DNA from 2 places in the Roseateles sp. GW823-FHT07B05 genome. Region 2 is predicted to be linked to the other one. Evidence: predicted binding sites of a transcription regulator. Region 2 holds the regulator's gene; the other holds the start of a gene.
What was found. Region 2 encodes NrdR, which represses ribonucleotide reductase genes. Its sites were predicted from a motif close to CACNANATNTNGTG; they were not measured.
Positions count from the first base shown of each region.

Region 1 (10,128 bases), on a different contig from region 2:
GCCAACGCGCTGATTGCCGAGGACGTCGCCGGCATGCGTGCCGAGCCGCTGACGCGCATGGTGGCGTCCAACGTGCAGCGGCTCAAAAGGCTGGTGGACGACGTGACCGAGGTGGCGCCCGGCGTGCAGCCCGACACGCAGGCGCTGGACATCAGCGAGCTGGTGCACGAGACCTGCGTGGACTGGGTCGTCGTCAACGGCCTGGACGCCGGCGCCGGCAACGTGGCGAGCCGCTTCCAGCTGCAGATCGAGGCGCCCGGGTTGATGGGGCTGTTCGACGCCGAACACCTGCGCCGCGTGCTGGTGAACCTGCTGGACAACGCGCTGCGCCATGCCGACGACGGCCCGGGCAGCATCCGCGTGCTGCTCAGGCTTGACGGCGACGGGCTGGCGCTGGTGGTGCGCAGCGCCGGCGCGCCGGTGCCGCCGGAGGTGGAGCGGCACCTGTTCGAGCCCTTCTTCTCGACACGCAGCCGCGGCTCCGGCCTGGGCCTCTATATTTGTCGCGAGCTGTGCGAGCGCCACGGCGGTCGCATCGACTTCCGCCGCGCCGCCGACGCCGCGGCCAACGAATTCAGCGTGCGCCTGGCGCAGCCCCCCTCCGCATGACGAACGCCCCCACCGCGCGCCTGCTGGTCATCGACGACGAGCCCGACCTGCGCACGCTCTACGAGCTGACGCTGCTGCGCGAGGGCTACGAGATCGACAGCGCCGGCTCGGTGGCCGACGCGCTGGCCCAGCTGCAGGCCGCCACCTACAGCGCCGTCATCACCGACATGCGGCTGCCCGACGGCTCGGGCCTGGCCGTGCTGCGCTGGCTGGAGCAGGCCGGCCGGCCGGAGAAGGCCATCGTCATCACGGCCTTCGGCTCGGCCGAGAACGCCGTCGAGGCGCTGAAGGCCGGCGCCTTCGATTACCTGACCAAGCCGGTGGACCTGCGCCAGTTCCGCCTCGTCGTCGGCTCGGCGCTGGGCCGCCAGCCGGCGGCCGCGAAGGCGCCCGAGCCCGTGGCGGCGTCGGCGTCGGACGCCGTGGGCCCGGCCACGGCGCTGCGGCTGGTGGGCGAGTCGCCGGCCATCCGCGCCGTGCGCGCGCTCATCGACAAGGTGGGCCGCAGCATGGCGCCGGTGCTGGTGCAGGGCGAGTCCGGCACCGGCAAGGAACTGGTGGCGCGTGCCATCCACGACCACGGCACGCGTGCGGACCAGCGCTTCATCGCCGTCAACTGCGGTGCCATCCCGGAGAACCTGCTGGAGGCCGAGTTCTTCGGCTATCGCAAGGGCGCGTTCACCGGCGCCAACGAGGACCGCGAGGGCTTCTTCCAGGCGGCCGATGGCGGCACGCTGTTCCTGGACGAGATCGGCGACCTGCCGCTGGCGATGCAGAGCAAGCTGTTACGCGTCATCCAGGAGCGGTCGGTGCGCCCGGTCGGCGCGACGGCCGAGTCGCCCATCAACGTGCGCATCCTCAGCGCCACGCACAAGGACCTGTCCGCCGAGGTGGCCGCGGGCCGCTTCCGGCAGGACTTGTTCTACCGCCTCAACGTCATCCAGATCCGTGTGCCGCCGCTGCGCGAGCGGCTGGAGGATCTGGGCCTCATCAGCAGCCGCGTGCTGGCGCGGATCGCGCAGGATGCCGGCGTGTCGCCCACGCCGCGGCTGACCGCCGGCGCGCTGCAGACGCTGTCGCGCTACGCCTTCCCCGGCAACGTGCGCGAGCTGGAGAACCTGCTGCACCGGGCGCTCGCGCTGGCGGGCGGCGAATGGATAGACACCGGCGACCTGGGCCTGCCGGACGCACTGCTGGACGAAGGCCGCAGCGAATCGCAGTTCGCGGCGCTGGAGACGCCCGTCGCCGCCGAGCCCATGGCCGAGGGGCTGTCGCTGCCGGAGCAACTGCCCGCCGACCTGGCGCTCTATCTCGACGAGGTCGAGCGCGCCATCCTGCTGCGCGCGCTGGAGCTGCACCGCTTCAACCGCACGGCCGCGGCGGCCAGCCTGGGCCTGTCGCTGCGCCAGATCCGCTACCGCATGGCGCGGCTGGCGATATCGGCGGGGGACAACTGAGACCCCTCGCTCGGTCCCGCCTCGCTGAACGCGGGCGGTCCTGATCGGCCCCAGAGGGGGCGGCGATGCGTGCGGCATTGAGCCGCCCGCACGTCGCGCTGCCGGGCCGGCTTGGGAGCTGTCCGATGCGCGGCTCCTCAATTGCTGCGAGCCCTGGGATTTGCCCTGCTTGAATGTTCGGCGAGCGGGAGCGCGCTGATGTCGAATCCAGCATTGGCGCGGCTTTGCGGGCCACTTCGCGCCGCAAAGCCAATGCTCATGCGGACCATCGCGGGCGTGCATCGATTTGATCGGTGCAAAGCGGCCATCGCGCTTTTTTCAATGCAAATTGAATCCCGGGTTGACACTAGGGATGTGGCCAACCCAGGTCGTCAAGCACTAGATATAGTGTTCTCTCGTGATATCCTGCTGACCCAGTCGACCCCATGACCATCACCTCGGAATTGCTGTCTGCAGTGGCTTGGCCGCCGCGGCAACCCACCCGAGGAACCAGCCGGAACGCCGGCCTGGCAATGGACCGGCGGGGCCGAAACACCACCACTCCAGCAACGCGCGATGCGTCGACCCTGTACCGGGTCTGTGCCGCGCTTTTGCCCGTCAATTCTCGATAAAAGGATCTCCTCATGCTGCATGAAGCCGCTTCGGGCCAGGCTGCCCCCGCTGCCACGCTTTCCTCGGGTTCTCCGGGCGCGTTTGGATCCGACGCGCAAGCACCCAGCGCCCCCGCGCTGTCCAGCTACCAGGCCTACCAGATCATTCGCCGCAACGGCGCCGTGGTCTCGTTCGAGCCGAGCAAGATCGCCGTCGCGCTGATGAAGGCCTTCCTGGCCGTTCACGGCACCAGCGGCGCGGCCTCGGCCAGCGTGCGCGAGACGGTGGAACAGCTGACCCAGAACGTCGTGCGCGCGCTGCTGCGCTCGCGCCCGAGCGGCGGCACCTTCCACATCGAGGACGTGCAGGACCAGGTCGAGCTGGGCCTGATGCGCAGCGGCCAGCACGACGTGGCCCGCGCCTACGTGCTGTACCGCGAGCGCCGCGCGCAGGAGCGCGCCGCCCAGGGCGAAGCCGCCCGCGCTGCCGAGCCGCAATTCATGGTGATGGACGGCGGCGAGCGCCGCCCGCTGGACCTGCGCGCGCTGAAGTCGCTGATCGCCTCCGCCTGCGAGAACCTCGGCGCCGACGTGACGCCCGAGCCCGTGCTGGCCGAGACCCAGCGCAACCTGTACGACGGCGTCGCCATCGACGAGGTCTACAAGGCCGCCATCCTGGCTGCGCGCACGCTGATCGAGAAGGACCCCGGCTACAGCCGCGCCACGGCCCGCCTGCTGCTGCACACGATCCGCCGCGAGATCATCGGCGGCGAGGTCACGCAGGAACAGATGCAGACCCAGTACGCCGAGTACTTCCCCGGCTACATCAAGCGTGGCGTCGCCGCCGAGCTGCTGGACGAGAAGCTGGCGCAGTACGACCTGGCCCGCCTTGGCGCCGCACTGAAGGCCGAGCGCGACCTGCAGTTCGACTACCTCGGCCTGCAGACGCTGTATGACCGCTACTTCCTGCACGTGGACGACGTCCGCATCGAGATGCCGCAGGCCTTCTTCATGCGCGTGGCCATGGGCCTGGCGCTGGGCGAGATCGACCGCGAGGCCCGCGCCATCGAGTTCTATGAAGTGCTGTCCAGCTTCGACTTCATGTCCAGCACGCCCACGCTGTTCAACAGCGGCACGCGCCGCTCGCAGCTGTCGAGCTGCTACCTGACGACCGTCTCGGACGACCTCGACGGCATTTACGAGGCGCTGAAGGAAAACGCGCTGCTGAGCAAGTTCGCCGGCGGCCTGGGCAATGACTGGACGCCGGTGCGCGCGCTCGGCTCGCACATCAAGGGCACCAACGGCAAGTCGCAAGGCGTCGTGCCGTTCCTGAAGGTGGTCAACGACACGGCCGTGGCCGTGAACCAGGGCGGCAAGCGCAAGGGCGCCGTCTGCGCCTACCTGGAGACGTGGCACCTGGACATCGAAGAGTTCCTGGACCTGCGCAAGAACACCGGCGACGACCGCCGCCGCACGCACGACATGAACACGGCGAACTGGATTCCCGACCTGTTCATGAAGCGCGTGCTGGAAGGTGGCGACTGGACGCTGTTCAGCCCCTCCACCTGCCCGGACCTGCACGACAAGTTCGGCAAGGCCTTCGAGGAAGCCTACGTGGGCTACGAGCGCAAGGCCGACAGCGGCGAGCTCAAGCTCTTCAAGCGCATGCCGGCCAAGGACCTGTGGCGCAAGATGCTGTCGATGCTGTTCGAGACGGGCCACCCCTGGATCACGTTCAAGGACGCCTGCAACGTGCGCAGCCCGCAGCAGCACGTTGGCGTGGTGCACTCGTCCAACCTGTGCACCGAGATCACGCTGAACACCAACGACAGCGAGATCGCCGTCTGCAACCTCGGCTCCGTGAACCTGGCGCAGCACCTGAAGGACGGCGCCATCGATCAGGCCAAGCTGAAGAAGACGGTGCGCACGGCCATGCGCATGCTCGACAACGTCATCGACATCAACTACTACGCCGTCAAGAAGGCCCGCGACTCCAACCTGCGCCACCGTCCGGTGGGCCTGGGCATCATGGGCTTCCAGGATGCGCTGTACGCGCTGCGCACGCCTTACGCGTCCGACGCCGCCGTCGAGTTCGCCGACCGCTCGATGGAAGCCGTCTGCTACCACGCCTACTGGGCGTCGACCGAACTGGCCGAAGAGCGCGGCCGCTACTCCTCGTACAAGGGCTCGCTGTGGGACCGCGGCATCCTGCCGATCGACTCGCTGGACCTGCTGGCCGAGGCCCGTGGCGGCTACGTCGATGTTGACCGATCCACCAGCCTGGACTGGGACGCGCTGCGCGGCCGCATCGCTGTGCACGGCATGCGCAACAGCAACTGCGTCGCCATCGCGCCGACGGCCACCATCTCCAACATCATCGGCGTCGACGCGTCCATCGAGCCCTGCTTCGGCAACCTGTCGGTCAAGTCCAACCTGTCGGGCGAGTTCACCGTCATCAACGAATCGCTGGTGCGTGACCTGAAGGCACTGGGCCTGTGGGACGACGTGATGGTCATGGACCTCAAGCACTTCGATGGCTCGCTGCGCCGCATCGACCGCGTGCCCGAGGACATCAAGGCGCTGTACGCGACGGCCTTCGAGGTCGACACCTCGTGGCTCATCGAAGCTGGCGCGCGCCGCCAGAAGTGGATCGACCAAGCACAGAGCCTGAACATCTACATGGCCGGCGCGTCGGGCAAGAAGCTCGACGAGACCTACAAGCTCGCGTGGCAGCGCGGCCTGAAGACGACCTACTACCTGCGCACCATCAGCGCGACGCAGGCCGAGAAGAGCACGGTCACGCGCTCGGGCCAGCTCAATGCCGTGTCGTCGGGTGCTGCTGCCGTGGTGGCGGCGCCGGCCGCTCCGGTCGCTGCCGTCGAGCCCGAACTGCCGGCGACGAACGTGCAGTTCACGGCGATCGACGACGTCGGTTGCGAGGCCTGCCAGTAAATGAAGCAGTGGCGCGAACTTGTATAGACAAGTTCGCGCCATCTGTTTCGATGCCCACGCGCAACAAACTTTGCGCGATTGATGCAAATAGCAGTTGCCGGTCCTTGTTGATTTGCACCAGCACTGCCGATAATTCGAAGCGATAGGAAAGACACCATGCTGGATTGGGACGAAGACCTGAAGTCCACTGATACCCCCACCGCGAAGCCTCTCGCGGCCACACCTTCGGCGACGACGTCCGCATCGGCGTCTCTGCACGGAGCTGCCAGCGTCTCGATTCCTGCCCCCCAGCTGTCCGGCGAGTCCACGACCGCGCGTCGCGTGAAGGCTGCCGACAAGCGCATCATCAACGGCCAGACCGACGTCAATCAGCTGGTGCCGTTCAAGTACAAGTGGGCGTGGGAGAAGTACCTCGCCACCTGCGCCAACCACTGGATGCCGCAGGAAGTGAACATGAGCCGCGACATCGCGCTCTGGAAGGACCCCAACGGCCTGACCGAAGACGAGCGCCGCATCATCAAGCGCAACCTCGGCTTCTTCGTCACCGCCGACTCGCTGGCCGCCAACAACATCGTGCTGGGCACCTACCGCCACATCACGGCGCCCGAGGCTCGCCAGTTCCTGCTGCGCCAGGCGTTTGAAGAAGCGATCCACACGCACGCCTACCAGTACATCGTCGAGAGCCTGGGCCTGGACGAGAGCGAGATCTTCAACGCCTACAACGAGGTGAAGTCGATCCGCGACAAGGACGAGTTCCTGATCCCCTTTATCGAGGCGATCATGAAGCCGGAGTTCGTGACCGGCACGCCCGAGAACGACCAGACGCTGCTGAAGTCGCTGATCGTCTTCGCCTGCCTGATGGAAGGCCTGTTTTTCTACGTCGGCTTCACGCAGATCCTCGCGATGGGTCGTCAGAACAAGATGACCGGTGCGGCCGAGCAGTACCAGTACATCCTGCGCGACGAGTCCATGCACTGCAACTTCGGCATCGACCTGATCAACCAGATCAAGCTCGAGAACCCGCACCTGTGGACGGCCGAGTTCAAGGCCGAGATCAAGGCGCTGTTCCTGAAGGCCGTCGAGCTGGAATACCGCTACGCCGAGGACACCATGCCGCGCGGCGTGCTGGGCCTCAACGCCTCGATGTTCAAGGGCTATCTGCGCTTCATCGCGAATCGTCGTGCGGTGCAGATCGGCCTCGAAGCCCTGTTCCCGAACGAAGAAAACCCCTTCCCGTGGATGAGCGAGATGATCGACTTGAAGAAGGAACGCAACTTCTTCGAGACCCGCGTCATCGAGTACCAATCGGGCGGGGCCCTGAGCTGGGACTGACCCCCCAGCCGCAACCCGATCAAGACCTGGCCAATGCAGTCACCGAGCGAAACCCGCATCAACACCCTCGAGGTGGCGGGGCTGCATGGCAATCCGATTCACCGTACCGAGGCGCTCCTCCTGGGCGACTCTCGGGCGGTGAATAGCCGTATCTGGGCGGACCGGTCCGCACAGAGCGGTGACTTTTCCACTTGATCAAGGAGAAAACCATGGCAACTGCAAAGAAGGCCGCTCCGGCCAAGAAGGCCGCTCCGGCGAAGAAGGCCGCCGCGACCCCGGCGAAGAAGGCTGCTCCGGCGAAGAAGGCCGCTGCGACCCCGGCGAAGAAGGCTGCTCCGGCGAAGAAGGCCGCTGCGACCCCGGCGAAGAAGGCCGCTCCGGCGAAGAAGGCCGCTGCACCCGCGAAGAAGGCCGCTCCGGCGAAGAAGGCCGCTGCGCCCGCCAAGAAGGCCGCTCCGGCGAAGAAGGCCGCTGCGCCCGCCAAGAAGGCCGCTCCGGCCAAGAAGGCCGCTGCGCCCGCCAAGAAGGCCGCTCCGGCCAAGAAGGCTGCTGCGCCCGCCAAGAAGGCCGCTCCGGCCAAGAAGGCTGCTGCAACGCCGGCCAAGAAGGTCGCCGCCAAGCCGGCTGCCAAGCCTGCCGCCAAGAAGGCTGCTGCGCCGAAGAAGGCTGCTGCCAAGCCGGCCGCGAAGCCCGCTGCCAAGCCTGCCGCCAAGAAGGCTGCAGCGCCGAAGAAGGCTGCTGCCAAGCCTGCCCCTGCGGCCAAGCCTGCCGCTGCTGCGCCCGCTCCTGCCGCCAAGACGGCGCTGAGCCCGCAAGCCGCGTGGCCCTTCCCCACGGGCAACAAGCCCTGAGCGTTGGTTTGAGCGGGCCGTCTGACGGCTCGCTCCCTCTCGCGCAAAACCCGGCCCGCTCACGCGGCGCCGGGTTTTTTATTGCCATGTCGGCCCGCCGGGCGCAGGCCGCGGGCGGCCCGAGGCGCTAGGGGTAGAACGCGATGACGCTGTAGCCGCTGACGCGCTGGCTGCCGGTGCTGAAGCTGAAGGACAGCGACTGCTCCGATTCCGCGCCCACGCGGACCAGCTGCGGCGTCAGCGCCTCGGGGCCGATGACGCGACGCGCGAACGGCGCGCCATTGGCATCGGTGAGGCTGAGCTCCAGCGATGGCGGAGCCACGTCCACGCCGGTCTTGTTGCGCAGCGACAGGTTGAGCTTGTAGCCACTGCTGCCGACCGGGTTCAGCGACGTCGCGTCGATGCTGAGCGCCTCGATGCGTCGCCATGGCTTCACCTCGCAGCCGAACACGCCGCACAGCCCGTGCAAGCCCGCGCGCAGCGGTGGGTGCAGCGCGGCCAGCGCATCGCGGAAATGCAGCGTCAGCTGCAGGGCCAGCAATGCGGCCAGCAGCACCGACGCCAGACCCAGCGCGACGCGCACGCCGGGCCGGTTCCAGCGCGCCGTGCTTTCCGCGCGGCGCATGAACTCGGGCACCACGGCGGGCGGCGCCGCGGGCTCGGCTGCCATCGGTGGCGGCTCGAAGGCAGGCGCGGCCGGCGGAGGTTCGGCGGGCGGGCTGTCGGCCTCCACCCAGCGCGGCTCCTGCCGCACCGGGTCGTGGGGCCAGCCGGTGGGCAGCGCGTCGGCCTGGGGCTCGGGTTCCGGTGGCGGCATCCACACCGGCTCGGGCGGCGGCGGTGGTGGTGGGGGCGGAGGCGGGGGAGGAGGCGGTGGTGGGGCCGGGGGCGGCTCCATGGCCGGCGCCGGCGCGAAGGCGGCGGGCCAGGGCGGGGGCACCTCCTGCTCGATGTCGAACAGCAGCTCGCGTGCGTCGAAGATCTCGGCGCAGCGGCCGCAGCGCACCCAGCCATCGGACACGCGCAGCTGGTCCTCCACGATCCGGAAGATCGTGCCGCAGGCGGTGCAACGTGTCGCGAGGCTCATGCGGGGCGTGTGGCGGTCATCAAGATCCAGCCCTCTTGCTCGTCACTTACGCTGAGTGCCAGCCAGGGCGCGTAGGCAGCCTTGAGTTCCTCGGCCTGCCGACTCAGGATGCCGGCCAGGATGAGGTGGCCGCCCGGCGCGACATGCGCGCACAGCAGCGGAGCCAGCAGCTTCAGCGGCATGGCCAGGATGTTGGCGATGACCAGCGGGTACTCGCCGGAAGCGAGCTCGGGCAGGCCGACGTTCAGCGTGACGCCGTTGGCGGTGGCGTTGTCGCGTGACGACGTGACCGCGGCCGGGTCGATGTCCACCGCGTCGATGGCCTGCGCGCCGTGCAGCGCCGCGCCGATGGCGAGGATGCCCGAGCCGCAGCCGTAGTCCAGCACGCGGGGCCACGGCTGGGCTTGTGTCGCGATCCAGCGCAGGCACATGCGCGTCGTCGGGTGCGTGCCGGTGCCGAAGGCCAGGCCCGGGTCCAGCCGCATGGCGCGCCGCGCCTGCGGCGGGGCTTCGTGCCAGCTCGGCACGATCCAGAACTCGGGCGTGATCTCGACCGGCGCGAACTGGCTCTGCGTGATGCGCACCCAGTCCTGCTCGGGCACGGCCTGGATGGCCTGCACGTGCACGTCGGCGGCCCAGTCCTGGGCCAGCAGCAGCGTCGCCGCCTCCGTGGCCTCGGGCTCGGTGGGGAACAAGGCCTTCACGACCGAGCGCTCCCAGCCGGCCTTGGGGGCCGGCATGCCGGGTTCGCCGAACAGGGCCTGCTCGGCGTCGGTGTCGGCGTCGGCGTCCTCGACGGAGACCGCCAGCGCGTCGATCTCCATCAGCGCGTCGCTGACGATCTCCACGTCGGCCTCGCGGCAGACGAGTGCAAGTTCAAACAGATGACTCATGGCATTCATGGGGCACATTGTCGACGCAGCCGCGCCCGGCGCGTCTGCGTGTCTTCATGGCAACTCAGGCCTCAGCCGGCCGGGCCGCTGGCTGCGTTGGCCTTCATGCGGGCGCGCCATGCCGCGGAAGACTCAACAGGAAAGACGATGCCGCGCTGCTCCATGATGCGCTTGAGCCTGTCGTAGCGCTGGTGGGCCGGCGAACCCGGCTTGAACGACTCGGTGAGGCCGCGTTGCACCATGTTGGCCGGGGTGACGCCGCCGCTGCGCGACATGACGTCCTGGATGGGCACTTGCTTCTCCGCGAGCAGCCACTCCGCTGTGTCGACGTCGTTGTAATTCAAGGCGCGCATGAAC
Region 1 is NZ_JBXAGX010000001.1:317,741-327,868, forward strand. It holds gene AC1Q7O_RS01390 (sensor histidine kinase) at 1-609, shown strand, start outside; gene AC1Q7O_RS01395 (sigma-54-dependent transcriptional regulator) at 606-2,066, shown strand; gene AC1Q7O_RS01400 (ribonucleoside-diphosphate reductase subunit alpha) at 2,690-5,608, shown strand; gene AC1Q7O_RS01405 (ribonucleotide-diphosphate reductase subunit beta) at 5,765-6,940, shown strand; gene AC1Q7O_RS01410 (histone) at 7,150-7,791, shown strand; gene AC1Q7O_RS01415 (zinc-ribbon and DUF3426 domain-containing protein) at 7,919-8,878, opposite strand; gene prmA (50S ribosomal protein L11 methyltransferase) at 8,875-9,762, opposite strand; gene AC1Q7O_RS01425 (ankyrin repeat domain-containing protein) at 9,843-10,128, opposite strand, start outside.
Region 1: AC1Q7O_RS01400 (ribonucleoside-diphosphate reductase subunit alpha) is a predicted target of NrdR. The motif match lies at 2,443-2,456, and genes of this name have one in related genera.

Region 2 (10,128 bases):
GCGCGAGAAGCTGGAATCGTCCGCGTTGGGCTGGCTGAGCGCCCGCCAGGAAGCGCGCGCCGAGGCTGAGGGCAACACGCTGCTGGCCGCCGCCGAGCCGGACGCCATCGCCCGCGCCACCGCCACCGACCCCAAGGAGCTGAGCCGCCAGCAGGCTGCCGTGGCCCACTGGCTGGCGCGCCGCTACAGCGTGGCGCCGGAGCCAATCAGCCGCCTCGTGCAGGAAGCCTGGGCCGTGGGCAACCGCGCCAAGGTCGAGCCGACGCTGATCCTGGCCATCATGGCCATCGAGTCGCGCTTCAACCCGTTCGCGCAGAGCGCCGTCGGCGCGCAGGGCCTGATGCAGGTCATGACCCGCGTGCACGACGACAAGTACGAAGCCTTCGGCGGCACGCTGGCCGCGTTCGACCCGGTGACCAACCTGCGCGTCGGCGTGCAGGTGCTCAAGGAATGCATCCTGCGCGCCGGCAGCCTGGAAGAGGGCCTGCGCTACTACGTGGGCGCCGCCAACCTGGCCGAGGACACCGGCTACACGGCGCGCGTGCTGGCCGAGCACGACCTGCTGAAGGCCGTCATCTCGGGCCGCACCGTGGCGCCCAACACCGCCCCGGCGCTGCGCCCGCTGCGTGAGGCGGCGTCGGCGCCGTCCACGGGTGGCGATTCCGCCCAGATTGCGCTGCTGCGCTGAATTACACTGGCCGCTCACGCGACTGGCGATCAGGGGCACGAGCTGCCCTGAGGTGGGACACCACCGGGGAGCGTGAGGCGGCCGAGGTTGATGCCTCACCGCTTTCAGCCGTTCGCCTGGGCAGCCCTGAGCTTCACGTCCTCCGTGACCGCCGGGGATTCACCGCCTGACCTTCGGAACACCTGCCATGTTTGACCGCACCACCTCCACCCTCGCCCTGGTCGACCCCGAGCTCTGGACCGCCGTCCAGAACGAGACGCGCCGCCAGGAAGACCACATCGAGCTGATCGCCAGCGAGAACTACACCTCGCCGGCCGTCATGGAAGCCCAGGGCAGCCAGCTGACCAACAAGTACGCCGAGGGCTACCCCGGCAAGCGCTACTACGGTGGCTGCGAGTACGTCGACGTGGCCGAGCAACTGGCCATCGATCGCCTGAAGCAGCTGTTCGGCGCCGAGTTCGCCAACGTGCAGCCCAACTCCGGTTCGCAGGCCAACCAGGGCGTGTTCTTCGCGCTGCTGCAGCCCGGCGACACCATCATGGGCATGAGCCTGGCCGAGGGCGGCCACCTGACGCACGGCATGCCGCTGAACATGAGCGGCAAGTGGTTCAACGTCATCAGCTATGGCCTGGACGCGAACGAAGCCATCGACTACGACGCGATGGAAGCCCTGGCCCGCGAGAAGAAGCCCAAGCTCATCATTGCCGGTGCGTCGGCGTACTCGCTGCGCATCGACTTCGAGCGCTTTGGCAAGATCGCCAAGGAAATCGGCGCGTACTTCATGGTCGACATGGCCCATTACGCCGGCCTGATCGCTGCGGGCGTCTACCCGAACCCGCTGCCGCATGCCGACGTCGTCACGTCCACCACGCACAAGAGCCTGCGCGGCCCGCGCGGCGGCATCATCCTGACGAACAAGGAAGACATCGCCAAGAAGATCAACTCGGCGATCTTCCCCGGCATCCAGGGCGGCCCGCTGATGCACGTCATCGCCGGCAAGGCCGTGGCCTTCAAGGAAGCGCTGTCGCCCGAGTTCAAGGCCTACCAGGAGCAGGTCGTCAAGAACGCCAAGGTGCTGGCCGAGACGCTGATCGAGCGCGGCCTGCGCATCGTCTCCGGCGGCACGGAAAGCCACGTCATGCTGGTGGACCTGCGCCCCAAGAACCTGACCGGCAAGGAAGCCGAGGCCATCCTGGGCGCCGCCCACATGACCTGCAACAAGAACGGCATCCCCAACGACCCGCAGAAGCCCATGGTGACCAGCGGCATCCGCCTGGGCACGCCGGCCATGACGACGCGCGGCTTCAAGGAAGAACAGGTGCGCGCCACGGCCCACCTGATCGCCGACGTGCTGGACAAGCCGCACGACGAGGCCAACCTGGCCGCCGTGCGCGAGAAGGTCGCCGCGCTGACGGCTGCCTTCCCGGTCTACCGCGGCTAAAGCGACCGAATGCGCTGCCCGTTCTGCTCTCACGCCGAGACCCAGGTTGCCGAGACCCGGGAATCGGATGAGGGCGACGTCGTCCGGCGCCGGCGCCGCTGCCTGTCCTGCGACAAGCGCTTCACGACCTATGAGCGGCCGGACATCGCGCTGCCGTCGGTCGTCAAGAAGGACGGGCGGCGCGCCGATTTCGACGCCACCAAGCTGCGCGCCTCCATGCAGCTCGCACTGCGCAAGCGGCCGGTCAGCGTCGAGCAGATCGACGCGGCCATCAACCGCATCGAGGAAAAGCTGCTCGCCAGCGGCGCCCGCGAGATCGCGTCCACGCGGTTGGGCGAACTGGTCATGCGCGAGTTGAAGCGCATCGACAAGGTCGCCTACGTGCGCTTCGCGTCGGTCTACCGCAGCTTCGAAGATGTCGACGAGTTCCGTCAGCTGATTCGAGAAATTTAATCCGGGCTTTCCCTGTCCCTCTTCGGAGGGGGTGCCGGGGGATGCCCCTCCTCCATCTCCCCCTATCTCCCCCTCCGTTCCGCCTTAAGGGGGAAAGACGTCCGCGGGGCTGGTTTCTAGAGTTCGTTCATCGCCAACGAACCTCTCGGAGCCGCCATGAACCGCACCGCCACCCGCCGCCTCAGCCTCGGTTTCACGCTGGTCGAAATGTGCGTCTGCGTGAGCGTCGGCGCCACGCTGCTGAGCCAGGCCGTGCCCAACCTCAGCAAGATGCGCCAGGAACGGGCGCTGCGTGCAGCCTCCGGGGCGCTGGCCGATGACCTGCGCTTCGCCCGCGCGGAGGCGGCGCGCATGAGCGATTCGGTCTACTTCCGCGTCAGTGGCAAGGGCGCCAACGCCTGCTATGTGCTGTACGCCGGCACCCGCAACGACTGTGACTGCGCCGGCGGCCAGGCCGTCTGCAAGGCGCCGGGCAGCTACGTCATCAAGGCCGAATGGCTGCCCGCAGCCAAGGGCCTGCAATTGCGCAGCAACGCCGAGACGCTGGAGTTCCAGCACCGCCAGGGCCTGGTCACGCAGACCGGCAGCATCGACGTGGCGCTGCAGAGCGGCACCGGCATCCGCCAGGTCATCGCCATCACCGGCCGTGTCCGCAACTGCTACACGGGTGCCAAGCTCAGCGGCATTCCCAAGTGCGCGTGACCTGATCCCTTGTTCATGGTGGCTGGCGACCGGCGGTCAGGCTCCGGGGATGAGCGGTCATCCTGTAACCTTTTGTCTTCATGCCACTGTTCAGAATTCACGCCATGAGTCCTTCCGCCTGCCACAGCTCCCGCGGGTTCACGCTCATGGAGCTGATGATTGCCGTCGTCGTGGCCGGCATCCTGGCGGCGGTGGCCTACCCCTCCATGACGTCCTTCATCGCCCGCGGCCGCCGGGCCGATGCGATGGCGGCACTGACCAGCGTCGTGCAAGCGCAGGAGCGGTATCGCTCCAACCGGACGAGTTATGCAGACTCTCTGGGCTCGGACGGGCTCAAGATGGAAGAGCAGCTCGCCGCGGTTTCAAAGTATTACGACTTGAGCCTTGAAGGCGTTGGTGAGTCGCTCAGTTTCACGAACGGATATGTCGTCAGCGCCACGCCCAAGCGCGGCAGCCCGCAAAACAACGACAAGAACTGCCAGATCCTGCGTGTGAAGCTGGAAGGCGCGATGTTCAAGTACATGTCCGCGGACGGTTCGGGCACCGACACCACTGCCGACCAAAACTGCTGGGGCCGCTGACCATGCTGCGCGCCACCCTCTACAAGCAGCGCTCCGGCGTGACCCTGGTCGAGATGCTGATCGGCGTCGCCGTGCTGGGGGTGCTTCTCGCCGTGGCCGTGCCGTCGCTGACGGCCATGATGGAGCGGCGCCGCGTTGTGGCCGCCGCGGGCGAGATTGCCAGTTTCTTTGCGCAGGCGCGCACCGAGTCAGCCATCACCGACTACAAGGTGTCGCTGCACATGGAGCCCGTCAAAGCGTCTGTCGGTGACTACAGCTGCCTGCGCCTAAGTACCCACGACGACGTCGACACCTGCACCTGCAGCCGCAAGGGCAACGATTTGTGCTCCGTCGGCGAGGCGCGTCTGCTGCGCGAGTTCCTGCTGCCCCGCAGCAGTTCCGTGCGCTTCGACGTCGACCCTACCGCCCAATGGGCCTTCGACAAGTACGTGGTGACCTTCAAGCGAGGCACTTACCCGACGGACGTGAAGGGCGTGAAGATCATCGTGAAGGGCGTGAAGACGAACGCTGAGCTTCGCGTCGAATTCAACACCGCCGGACGGGTGCGCACCTGCTCTCCCGACGGCAGCATCGGCGGGTTCCCGGCATGCGGATGAAGTCTTTCCACCAGCGCGGTCTGGGTTTGGTCGAGCTGATGGTGGGCATCACCGTCGGCCTGATCGTTGCTGCCGGAGCCTCCATGGTGGCCGTCAACCAGATCAATGAGCACCGCCGGCTGATGCTGGAAACCCAGCTCCAGCAGGACCTGCGCGTGGCGGCCGACCTGCTGCAGCAGGACCTGCGCCGTGCGGGATACCGCGGGCAGGCAGAACTGGGCGTATGGGCGCCTCCGACGGGCGTGGGCACGGCGTCGGAAACAGCGGCCCAGGTTGCCACAGCCAACCCCTACAGCGAGATGGTGCGGACGGATGACGGCTCGCAGCGCTCCATCACCTACACCTATGCGCGCCCGATCGGTGGCAAGTTGGGGGCCTCGGCGCCTCGCGATGGCGAGCGGTTCGGCTTCAAGTGGGACAAGAGCAGCAAGGTCCTGTACGCGCGCGTCGGCATCGTCAACGGGCGTGATAACTGGCAGCCCATCACCGACCCGGACCTCGTCAAGATCACGGACTTTCCCGTCGAGGTGACCGTGCAGGCCACCGACGTCGGCGACTTCTGCGACAAACCTTGCGGGGCCGCCCCGCTGTCGGCCTGCCCCAAGCACGAGGTGCGCGAGGTGCGCTTCACCATCGTCGGTGAGGCCAAGCACGACCCCCTGGTCAAGCGCACGTTGTCAGGGGTCGAGCGCCTGCGCTCGGATGCCATCATCGGAAGCTGCCCGGCATGACGCACACGCCCTACCGTTTTGCGCAGCGCGAGCGAGGCGCGGCGACGCTTGTCGTCGTCATGGTGTTGTTCCTCGTCATGGCCTTGCTGGCGGCCTACGCCAACCGCAGCATGCTGTTCGAGCAGCGCGTGGCGTCAAGTTACTTCCGCGGCAACCTGTCGCAGGAAGCCGCCGAAGCCAGCATCGAATGGACGCTGGCGCAACTGAACGGCACCGCGGTGGATGCGGCCTGCAAGCCGCGGGACACCGGCGGGCAGCGCTTTGCGGACAAGTACCTGCAGGTCAACGCGACGGAGCGCGTCTTCACGAGCAAGGTCGTGGCGGACGGCGACCTGGTGGACTGCGTCCGCGATGCTTCCAACCAGGGGTGGTCCTGCCGCTGCCCCGCCGCAGACGCCGCCTATGCGGACCGCGAAGGAGTCGCCGGAACGGACGTGATCCCGAGTTTCAGCGTCGCTCTGGGCGGTGGCCCACGCGCGGGAACGCTCACTCTGAGCGCCACTGGCTGCAGCGGCAGCCAGCCGGGTGCGTGCAGCAAGCCCGGGGAACTGGCCGACATCAGCAAAGCACAACTGGCGAGGTCGCGTTTGTCGGTGCTGCTGAGCCTGGTCAGCGCAGTTCGTAACCCGCCGGCTGCCCCGCTGGTCGTCAAGGGCAATCTGCAAGCCAGCGGCAGCGACCGCCTCGGCCTGCACAACACCGACCCCCGCTCGGCCGGCATGCTGGCGGTCCTGGGTGGCAGCGCCTCGGGTCTCGTGGATGAACGACTGGAAAGCGTGCCCGGTAGCGGCGCCAGCCAGACCGTGACCGAAACGGACGACACCCTGTCGCGCGCCGATGCCGGCGCGGTGTTCAGGATGTTCATGGGCACCAGCGTGTCCAAGTACCCGGACCATCCGGCCGCGCGCAAGCTCACCTGCAGCGGAGACTGCAGTTCGGCCCTGGAGGCCGCCTACGACGCCGGCCAGCGCATCGTCTGGGTGAATGGCAACCTCGCCCTGTCCACCAACAAGACGCTGGGCGCCGTGAACGACCCGATGCTGATCGTCGTCAACGGCGCGGCCCAGCTGACCGGCCCCTTCCAGCTCAACGGCATGCTCGTCACGACGGGCAGCCTGGGCTGGACAAACGGCAGCGCCATGCCTTCGCTCGTGAACGGCATCGTGCTGGTGGGTGGTTCCATGACGACCACCGGACGCGTGGACATCGTCTACCAACAGCAAGTGGCCGATCAGTTGCGAAACCGCATGGGCAGCTATGTCCGTGTGCCCGGCAGTTGGACCTACGTGAATCAATGACGACCATGAAGTCGCATCGCCTCCCCCTTCGCCCACGTGGCACTGCCCAGCGTGGCGTCACGCTGATCGAGGCGCTGGTGGCGCTCGTCGTCATGTCGTTCGGCATGGTGGCGCTGGTGGGCCTGCTGAGCAACCTGCGCTACAGCGGCGACGTCGCCAAGCAGCGCAGCGAGGCCATGCACCTGGCCCAGACCGAGATCGAGAAGCTGCGCGCCTACTCGATGCTGAAGAAGCCGGCAGGCGCAGCGTCCGCGATCAGGGACTACGAGACGGATCTGCTTGCAGACGTGCCGTCCCAGGATATCAGTGGCGAGAACTCCAACACGACGTTCACATTGACGCGGGTCGTCAGGCCACTGATCCGCGGTGCGACGCTGGCCACCAGCGAGATCGAACCGCAGACGATCCGGGCTCAGACCGTCAGCGTGACGGTTGACTGGAAGGACCGCAGCGGCACCGGGCAGAGCCTGACGTTGAACACCATCATCTCCCGCGCCGATCCGGTCTTCACCCTCGCGTTGGGTGTCACGCCGGGCAGTGATGGTGTGCGGCTGCCGAACAACCGCAACCCAGTCATCCCGCCCACGGCGCAAGACCTGGGCAACGGCCGCAGCGCGTTCCGCCCGCCCAACGGCGACGGGGCGGTGTGGGTGTTCAACAACCTCACCGGCGTCATCACCGGCAAGTGCGAGATCGCCGAGGGCACGACGTTGACGGCCGACGCGGTCGATTCCTGCAAGAACAACACGGTGGGCTATCTGGTGAGCGGCAGCATCCGCTTCTCGAACGCGGACGCGCCCGACCCGGCACGGCCCGAGGCGACGGCCCTGCCCTACCCGCTGACCGCCTATCTGAACCTGACGCCCAGCCAGTTCAAGGTCCGCGACAGCGAAGGTGCCTACTCGCTGGCACCGGGCGGCGACTACCCGGAGTCGCCCAACCACATCTGCTTCAGCGACGCGCCGCAGCCGGGCCTCACCACCCGCACTTCGGTCAACTACTACTGCATCGTGTTCCCCAACACGCAAACGCCGCGCAACTGGTGGGGCCAGTTGCTGCTGACGGGGCTGGACATCGGCAAATCCGCCACCGATCACAAGGTCTGCCGTTACAGCGCCGACTACAACGGCAACGGCTACACCTACGTCCCCGCCACGAAGGTCGACGAACTCGACAAGATCGACAACGAAGAGCATCCCGCGACCTACCAGCGCGTGACCTACTCGCTGGCGCGGCAGAACTTCCTCGTCGTGCGGGGGGATGTGTCCTGCCCGACGGCGCCCGCGCCGGACCCGGCCAACGGCATCTTCCTGGACTACTCCACGGTGCAGATCCAGCCCTGATCCGGTGGCTGGCTAGACTGGGCGCATGCCCGCTCCCGACATTGCCGCCGCGCTGACGCGCGCCCTTGCCCTGGCCGCCGAGGCCATCGGCTTGACCGACCCCAACCCGCGCGTAGGCTGCGTGCTGCTGGCCGCTGACGGCCGCGAGCTCGGCGCGGGGCACACCCAGCCTGCGGGCCAGGCCCATGCCGAGGTCATGGCGCTGCGCGATGCAGCCGCACGCGGCCACGACGTGCGCGGCGCCATCGCCATCGTCACGCTGGAACCCTGCTCCCACCACGGCCGCACGCCACCCTGCTGCGACGCCCTCATTGCTGCCGGCATCGCGCGCGTCGTCGTCGCCGTGCAGGACCCCAACCCGCAGGTGGCCGGCCAGGGCATCACCCGGCTGCGGGCAGCCGGCATCGCGGTGGAACTGGCCGACGCCGCCACGGCCGATGTCGCCCGGGAATTGAACATCGGCTTCTTCTCCCGCATGCAACGCGGCCGCCCCTTCGTGCGGCTGAAGTCGGCCGTCTCGCTGGACGGCCGCACCGCGCTGCCCGACGGGCGCAGCCAGTGGATCACTGGCGAGGCGGCCCGCGCCGACGGCCATGCCTGGCGGCGGCGCGCCGGTGCGGTGCTGACCGGCATCGGCACGGTACTCGCGGACAACCCGCGGCTGGACGTCAGGCTCGTGCCGACCGCAAGGCAGCCGCTGCGCCTGGTGCTGGATCCGCAGGGCCGCCTGCCGCCCGGCGCGCGCATCCTGCAGCCGCCTGGCGAGGCCCGCACCATCGGCCCCGGCCGTGCCGACCTGCCGGCGCTGCTGGCCGAGTTGGGCCGCGAAGGCATCAACGAGCTGCACGTGGAAGCCGGCCCGACGCTGTCCGGCGCCTTCCTCGATGCGGGCCTGGTCGACGAGCTGCTGATCTATCAGGCCCCTCTGCTGATCGGCGAGGGGCGACCGCTGGCGGCGCTGCAACCGCTGGCCGGGCTGGACCAGGCCCGCCGCTGGCGCCTCCTCGAAGCCCTGCCCATCGGTGCAGATCTTCGCCTTCGGCTGCGCCCAACCTAGGGTCGCCACCTACAATCGCCGGCTATGCCCATCTCCCCCATCCCCGAGCTGGTCGCCGAGCTGGCGGCCGGCCGCATGGTCATCCTCGTCGACGAAGAAGATCGTGAGAACGAGGGCGATCTCGTCCTCGCCGCCGACCTCGTCACGCCCGAGGCCATCAACTTCATGGCCAAGCATGGCCGCGGCCTGATCTGCCTGACGCTGCCGCGCGAGCATTGCGAGCGCCTGCAGCTGCCGCCGATGACGCGCCGCAACGGCACACAGCACGGTACGGCGTTCACGGTGTCCATCGAGGCCGCCACCGGCGTCACGACAGGCATCTCCGCCGCCGACCGCGCCCGCACCGTGCAGGCCGCCGTCGCGCCGGATGCGACCGCGAAGGATCTCGTCCAGCCCGGCCACATCTTCCCGCTGCAGGCCCAGGACGGCGGCGTGCTGATGCGCGCCGGCCATACCGAGGCCGGCTGCGACCTGGCCCGCATGGCCGGGCTGTCGGCCACGTCGGTGATCTGCGAGATCATGAAGGACGACGGCACGATGGCGCGCCTGCCGGACCTGGAGATCTTCGCCGCCGAACACGGCCTGAAGATCGGCACCATCGCCGACCTCATCGAGTACCGCAGCCGCAACGAGAGCCTGGTCAACCGCGTCGCCGAGCGTCCGCTGGCGACGGCCCAGGGCGAGTTCGACTGCCATGTCTTCACCGACCGTACCGGCGGCACCCACCTCGCGCTGACACACGGCGCCTGGAGCGGCAGCGACGAGGTGCTGGTACGCGTGCACGAGCCGCTGTCGGTCATGGACCTGCTGGAAGCCGGTTCCTGCGGCCACTCCTGGGGTCTGCCCGCCTCGCTGGCGGCCGTCAAGGCCAGCCCGGCCGGGGTCGTCGTGCTGCTGAACTGCGGCGAAGACGCCGCCGGCGTGCTGTCCCGCGCCCGCGACGCAAAGCCTGCCGCGCCCGTCCGCAGCGCGATGGACCTGCGCACCTACGGCGTCGGCGCCCAGATCCTGAAGGCGCTGGGCGTGCACCACATGAAGCTGCTCGGCAGCCCGCGCCGCATGCCCAGCATGACCGGCTACGGGCTGGAAGTGACTGGCTTCGTCGCTCCCCCTTCCTGCTGAACCCGAGAGACCCGCGATGCAAGACTCCGACCAAGGCCTGCCCGGCTTCGAAGGCGCCCTCGACGGCAGCGACCTGAGCGTCGCCATCGTGCAGGCCCGCTTCAACGACGCCCTCA
Region 2 is NZ_JBXAGX010000015.1:77,356-87,483, reverse strand. It holds gene AC1Q7O_RS23735 (lytic transglycosylase domain-containing protein) at 1-688, shown strand, start outside; ZMP/ZTP riboswitch at 697-817, shown strand; gene glyA (serine hydroxymethyltransferase) at 876-2,129, shown strand; gene nrdR (transcriptional regulator NrdR) at 2,139-2,582, shown strand; gene AC1Q7O_RS23720 (pilus assembly FimT family protein) at 2,739-3,284, shown strand; gene AC1Q7O_RS23715 (type IV pilin protein) at 3,389-3,865, shown strand; gene AC1Q7O_RS23710 (pilus assembly FimT family protein) at 3,868-4,461, shown strand; gene AC1Q7O_RS23705 (PilW family protein) at 4,458-5,192, shown strand; gene AC1Q7O_RS23700 (PilX N-terminal domain-containing pilus assembly protein) at 5,189-6,490, shown strand; gene AC1Q7O_RS23695 (type IV pilus modification PilV family protein) at 6,496-7,833, shown strand; gene ribD (bifunctional diaminohydroxyphosphoribosylaminopyrimidine deaminase/5-amino-6-(5-phosphoribosylamino)uracil reductase RibD) at 7,859-8,890, shown strand; gene ribBA (bifunctional 3,4-dihydroxy-2-butanone-4-phosphate synthase/GTP cyclohydrolase II) at 8,915-10,012, shown strand; gene ribH (6,7-dimethyl-8-ribityllumazine synthase) at 10,029-10,128, shown strand, end outside.